One region of the Streptomyces sp. NPDC053427 genome, then DNA from elsewhere that is predicted to be linked to it. Evidence: predicted binding sites of a transcription regulator. Region 1 holds the regulator's gene; the other holds the start of a gene.

What was found. The regulator HspR, encoded in region 1, represses chaperone genes until heat shock. The targets are predictions, from matches to a motif close to TTGAGNNNNNNNNNCTCAA.
Region 2: lon (endopeptidase La) is a predicted target of HspR. The motif match lies at 1,493-1,511, and genes of this name have one in related genera.

The regions. Positions count from the first base shown of each region.
Region 1 is NZ_JBITYA010000019.1:28,162-31,563, reverse strand. Features, by position in the region: gene ACIGWZ_RS37670 (pyridoxamine 5'-phosphate oxidase family protein) at 101-505, shown strand; gene ACIGWZ_RS37665 (hypothetical protein) at 930-1,334, shown strand; gene ACIGWZ_RS37660 (heat shock protein transcriptional repressor HspR) at 1,440-1,892, opposite strand; gene dnaJ (molecular chaperone DnaJ) at 1,894-3,069, opposite strand; gene grpE (nucleotide exchange factor GrpE) at 3,115-3,402, opposite strand, start outside.
Region 2 is NZ_JBITYA010000009.1:241,873-245,274, reverse strand. Features, by position in the region: gene ACIGWZ_RS25685 (YfbM family protein) at 1-421, opposite strand, end outside; gene ACIGWZ_RS25680 (pentapeptide repeat-containing protein) at 590-1,423, shown strand; gene lon (endopeptidase La) at 1,534-3,402, shown strand, end outside.

The sequences.
Region 1 (3,402 bases):
TCAAGGCTGCCTTTGCCGGTCCCCTGGGGGTGAACCCGGCCGCTCCGGCTTCCTCCGACCCCACGCCGTGGGCCACGGCCGTCCCTCTACCCTGACCCCCATGGCCCACGACCTCTCCGCCCTCACCCCCGAGTACCTCGCCTTCTGGGGCGAGTACCTGATGCCGACCCTCACCACGCTGCGTACGAACGGGACCCCGCACGTCGTTCCCGTAGGCGTCACCTACGACGCCGAGCAGCGGATCGCGCGGATCATCACGCGCAAGGACAGCACGAAGGTCAAGAACGTCCTCGCCGCCGGGGCCGAAGGGGCCACCGTCGCCGTCTGCCAGGTCGACCGCGGCCGCTGGGCGACGCTGGAGGGGATCGCCCGGGTGCGTACGGACGCGGAGTCGGTGGCCGACGCGGTCGCCCGGTACGCCGAGCGGTACCGCCGTACGCCGGAGCCCAATCCCGACCGCGTCATGATCGAGATCGCGGTGACCAGGGCGATGGGACGGGCCTGAGCCCCACGCGGCCTTCCCGACGACGCCCGGGCCCCGCGGCCCGGACGTGGCCGAATACGGACGCTCCGCATCCGCCGTTGCGCGCTCACCTGGTACTCAAGAAGCAGAAAACGGCGGGTTCCGAACAGTTCCGCACGCAGACGGACGTTCCCGGCCCTCCTTCGCGCACAAGACGGCAGTTGGAGGCCCGCATGGCACAGGCGTTGTGCACCGGGACGACCGATCCTCGCCCCGCGGCACCGGCCCGTCCGCATCCGCGCGCGGAGCTCTGTCCGCGGTGCGGCGGCCAGCTCGCGATCAACCAGGACGGCTGGAAGATCTGCCACGCCTGCGGCTATGCCTCGCCGCCCGGTACCGCCCCTCCACCCCGGGGCGTCTGCGGGGGTATCGTCGCCCCCACAGTCGCCACGCCCCGGAGGGCACGATGAACTCGGTCCGAGTGACGGCGATCGCCTGCCTGATGCCGCTGTCCGAGCTGGACGAGGATCCGTTTCTGGTCGACGACCGAAGCCAGCACGACATGTGCAAACAGTGGGCGGCAGCCCGTGACTACCACCTGACCTGCCGGCTCAGCCTGCACCAGCTGCGCGCCGACCACAGCGCCCTGTGGAGCGACGTCGAAGAGGGCCTGGTCGATGTGTTCGTGACGCCCAATCGCCGGGCGCTGGAGAACGCCATCGACGGGGCCGACGAATTCAGCGCACGGTGCGCGGCGGCGGGCGTACGCCTGGAGACCGCCGACCTCGACGAGCCGGTCTACACCCTGGCGATGAAGTCACATGTGCACCGCCGGCTGTCGATGCCGACGGCGGGATACAACGGCTGCTGAGCCACGGGGCGCGCACGGAAGACACGCAGGGCAGGGAAGGTACGGAAGGTACGGAAGAAGGGCCGGGGATGGCGTTCCCCGGCCCTTCTTCATGGCGTTACGGCCCTACTCCGACCGCTTCGGCCGCCACACCACCAGCGCGCTGGTCTGCTGCACATCCTGATACGGCACCAGATCGCGGCGGTAGGAGGCGTGCACCGCCGCCTCCCGCTGCTGCATCGCGCTGGCCGCGCCCTCCAGGGCGCCCTGGAGTTCGGCGACCCGCTGCTGGAGGGCCGCGACCTGGTTCTCCAGCTCGATGATGCGCTTGATGCCGGCGAGGTTGATGCCCTCGTCCTGGGACAACTGCTGCACCGTACGGAGCAGTTCGATGTCCCGGGCGGAATAGCGGCGGCCCCGCCCGGCCGTGCGGTCGGGCGAGACCAGGCCCAGCCGGTCGTACTGACGCAGGGTCTGCGGATGCAGGCCGGAGAGCTGAGCCGCGACGGAGATGACGTACACCGGCGACTCTTCGGTCAGTTCATACGGGTTACGACGCTGCCCGCCCCGGCTGTCCATCTCAAGCTCCCTTCGCGGCCTGGAACAGCTCCGCCCGCGGGTCGGATCCCGCGGTCGCCTCGCGATAGTTCTCCAGCGATTCCTTCGCCTTGTCGCTCAGGTCCCCGGGGACCTGCACCTCGATGGTGACCAGCAGGTCACCCCGGGTGCCGTCCTTACGGGCCGCGCCCTTGCCCCGGGCCCGCATGGTGCGTCCGTTGGGGGTGCCGGCCGGCAGCTTCAGCGTGACCGGCGGGCCGCCCAGCGTCGGCACCTTGATCTCACCGCCCAGCGCGGCCTCCGGGAAGGTGACCGGCACCGTGACGGTGAGGTTGTCGCCCTTGCGGCCGAAGACCGGGTGGGCGTCGACATGCACGACGACGTACAGATCGCCCGCCGGGCCGCCCTGCTCACCGGGGCCGCCCTTGCCGCGCAGCCGGATGCGCTGCCCGTCGGAGACGCCCGCGGGGATACGCACCTGCATGGTGCGGGCGCTCGTCGCGCGGCCGCTGCCCTTGCAGACGTCGCAGGCGTCCTGGGCGATCAGGCCCCGGCCCTTGCAGTCGGCGCACGGGTCGGTCAGCGAGAAGCCGCCGCCCGCGCCCCGGCTGACCTGGCCGGTGCCCACGCACGTGGGGCAGACCCGAGGCGTACCGTTTTTGTCGCCGGTGCCCGAACAGGCCTTGCACGGCGCCTGGCTGGACATCCGCAGCGGGACCGTGGCCCCGTCGACGGCCTCGGTGAAGCTCAGCGTCACCTCGGACTCGATGTCCTGACCGCGCCGCGGCTGCGTACGGGTGCCCGCGCCGCCCCGGTTGAACAGGCCGCCGAAGACGTCCCCGAGGCCGCCGCCGAAGCCGCCGCCGCCCTGACTGCCGCCCTGGGAACCCCCGAAGAGGTCGCCCAGGTCGAAGTTGAACGAACCGCCGCCGGCGCCGGGACCGGGCCGGAACCCGCCGTTGCCGAACAGCGCCCGCGCCTCGTCGTACTCCTTGCGGCGCTTGGGGTCACCCAGGACGTCATTGGCCTCGGAGATCTGCTTGAAGCGCTCTTCGGCCTTGTCGTCGCCCTTGTTGGCGTCCGGGTGGTTCTCGCGGGCGAGCTTGCGGTACGCCTTCTTGATCTCCGCTTCGGTGGCGTCCTTCGGGACGCCGAGGACCTTGTAGTAGTCCTTCTCGACGAAGTCCTTGGTACTCATCCCCGACGTCCCTCCTTCCGCGCGGTTTCCTTGTGTGTCCTCACGTCAGCCCTCTTCCGGGCCACCGCTCTCCTCGTCCGAGGCCTTGGCACCCTTGGCGTCGTCCTCGGATCCGGACTTGACGTTCTGCGCACCCGGCTGGGGCTCGGCGACGGCGACCCGCGCGGGGCGGATCGTTCGCTCACCGATGCGATACCCGGGCTGCAGGATCGCCACGCACGTGGTCTCTGTGACATCCGGTGCGTACGAATGCATCAGCGCCTCGTGGATCGTCGGGTCGAAGGGCTCGCCCTCCTTGCCGAACTGCGCGAGGCCCAGCTTGGCGACCACGGT
Region 2 (3,402 bases), on a different contig from region 1:
CATAGTCCAGGGACTCGCCGCGCCGCCAGACGAGGGCCGGGTAGACCTCCGCCTCGGCGAGGTCGGCCGGGGCGACGCCGGACACCAGGCTCGCGCCGGACAGCTCGGCCATGGCCTCGGCGGCCACCCGCACCCGGGCGGGCGTGAGGTAGCGGGGCGGCCCGTACCCCCAGTCCTCGGCGCCCGCCACGGCCTCCTCCCCCTGGGCGACGTCCACCGGGAAGTCCGTCCGGCGCAGCAGGAAGCCCAGCGCGTCCCAGGCCTTGTCGATGTCGAGACACAGCGCCTCGTCCGGCTCCTCCGCCGCTTCGGCGGCCTCCTCCAACCGGCCGCTGACAAGCTTCAACGCCCACTCGGGATCACCGGTCGCCCGGTCGAGTTCGGCGGCCGTGACCCGTGCGTACTCTCCGATCATGCTCATGGTCCGGATGCTAGGAGCGGGCACTGACAACGGCGGGGGCGTGGCGCGCCGGTTCGCGCGTAAAGGGATTAATTCCGGCCAGACATCGTCCCTCGCCTGGGACAATGGCCATCCCGTGCCGTGCACGACGCGACCCCTTGCCCGCCGCCCCACAGGAGTGCAGTCACCTTGTCCCGCGCCCAGGAACACCCCGCCCCCGACCCCGCCGAGCTCGGCCTGACGTCCGACTGCGGCAGCTGCTTCGGGCTGTGCTGCGTTGCGCTGCCGTTCGCCGCCTCGTCGGACTTCGCGGTCGACAAGGAGGCCGGCCGGCCCTGCCGGAACCTCCAGGACGACTTCCGTTGCGGGATCCACGCCGATCTGCGGCAGCGCGGCTTCTCCGGGTGCACCGTCTTCGACTGCTTCGGCGCCGGCCAGAAGGTCTCGCAGGTCACCTTCGGCGGCCAGGACTGGCGGCGGGCGCCGGGGACCGCCCGCGAGATGTTCGAGGCGTTCCCCGTCATGCGGCAGCTGCACGAGCTGCTGTGGTACCTCGCCGAGGCGCTGGCCCTGCCGGACGCCCGCCCGGTCCACGCCGGCCTGCGCGGCGCGCTCGATGCCACCGAGCGCCTCACCCGCGGCACCGCCCAGGAGCTGGCCGCACTGGACATGCCCGCGCACCGGGGCGAGGTCAATGCGCTGCTGCTGCGCACGAGCGAGCTCGTACGGGCCGAGGTGCCGGGGAAGAAGAAGGACCGGCGCGGGGCGGATCTTTTCGGGGCCCGGCTGAAAGGTGCCGCTCTGCGGGGCGCCAATCTCCGCGGGGCGTGTCTGATCGCCGCCGACCTCCAGGGCGCCGATCTGCGGTCCGCCGACCTGATCGGTGCCGACCTGCGGGACGCCGACCTCCGCGGCGCGGACCTCACCGGCAGCATCTTTCTGACGCAGTCCCAGCTCAACGCGGCCAAGGGCGACGCCGCCACCAGGCTGCCGGCCGCCCTGAGCCGTCCCGCGCACTGGTAGCGGGAACGCCGCGGCGGCCGATCGCTGACAGCGAACGGACGGCGGGGAACATCTCCGGGGCCCCTGGCATTGAGTGAGTAAAGCTCAACTTGTTTGCCGAAGGGGAGATCATGGCATCGACGTCCACACCGCTCACTCTGCCCGTGCTGCCCCTCGATGACGAGGTCGTACTGCCGGGCATGGTGGTGCCCCTGGACCTGTCCGACGCGGACGTACGGGCGGCGGTCGAGGCCGCGCAGGCCGCCGCCGACTCGGGCTCTTCGGGTAACAAACCGAAGGTGCTGCTTGTGCCCCGGATCGACGGCAATTACGCGGCGATCGGCACGCTGGGCAGGATCGAGCAGGTCGGGCGGCTGTCCGACGGCGACCCCGGCGCGCTGATCCGGGGGCTCGGCCGGGTGCGGATCGGCTCCGGTACGACCGGGCCCGGCGCCGCCCTGTGGGTGGAGGGGGCCACCGTCGCGGAAGAGGTGCCCACCCCGCTGCCCGGAGCGGTCGCCGAACTCGTCACCGAATACAAGGCGCTGGCCACCAGCTGGCTGAAGAAGCGCGGTGCCTGGCAGGTGGTGGACCGCGTGCAGGGCATCGACGAGGTCTCCACGCTCGCCGACAACTCCGGCTACCTGCCGTTCCTGACCACCGAACAGAAGATCCAGCTGCTGGAGACCGTCGACCCGGTCGCCCGGCTGAAGACCGCCACCGACATCCTGCGCGGGCATCTCGCCGAGCAGGACGTCGCCGAGTCCATCGCCAAGGACGTCCAGGAGGGTGTCGACAAGCAGCAGCGGGAGTTCCTGCTGCGGCGGCAGATGGAGGCGGTGCGCAAGGAACTCGCCGAGCTGAACGGCGATCCCGAGGACGAGGGCGACGACTACCGTGCCCGGGTCGAGGCCGCCGCTCTGCCCGAGGACGTCCGCAAGGCGGCCCTCAAGGAGGTCGACAAGCTGGAGCGGGCCAGCGACCAGAGCCCCGAGGGCTCCTGGATCCGCACCTGGCTGGACACCGTCCTCGAACTGCCCTGGAACGAACGCACCGAGGACGCCTACGACATCGCCGGCGCCAAGGAGATCCTCGACGCGGACCACTCCGGCCTGGAGGACGTCAAGGAGCGGATCACCGAGTATCTGGCGGTGCGCAAGCGGCGGTCCGAGCGTGGGCTCGGGCTGGTGGGGGGCCGCCGGGGCGGCGCCGTGCTGGCGCTCGTCGGGCCGCCCGGGGTCGGCAAGACCTCGCTGGGGGAGTCCGTCGCCCGCGCCATGGGCCGCAAGTTCGTCCGGGTCGCGCTCGGCGGCGTCCGTGACGAGGCGGAGATCCGCGGCCATCGCCGCACCTACGTCGGCGCGCTGCCCGGCCGGATCGTCCGCGCCGTCAAGGAGGCCGGTTCCATGAACCCGGTCGTCCTCCTCGACGAGATCGACAAGGTGGGCTCCGACTTCCGGGGCGACCCGGCCGCCGCCCTCCTGGAGGTCCTGGACCCGGCGCAGAACCACACCTTCCGCGACCACTACCTGGAGGTCGAGCTCGACCTCAGCGATGTGGTCTTCCTGGCCACCGCCAACGTCCTCGAAGCCATCCCCGAGCCGCTGCTGGACCGGATGGAGCTGGTCCGGCTGGACGGCTACACCGAGGACGAGAAGGTCGTCATCGCCCGGGACCACCTGCTGCCGCGCCAGCTGGAGCGGGCCGGCCTGGAGACCGGCGAGGTGATCCTGGAGGACGACGCGCTGCGCAAGCTGGCGGGCGAATACACCCGGGAGGCCGGCGTACGGAATCTGGAGCGGTCGGTCGCCAGGCTGCTGCGCAAGGTCGCCGCCCAGCACGAACTGGGCGAGCGGGAGCTGCCGTTCACCGTCGGCGTGGAGCAGCTGCGCCCGCTGATCGGACGGCCGCACCACACCCCGGAGTCCGCCCAGGACCCGGCCGAGCGGCGCACGGCCGTGCCCGGTGTGGTCACCGGCCTCGCGGTCACCGGCGCGGGC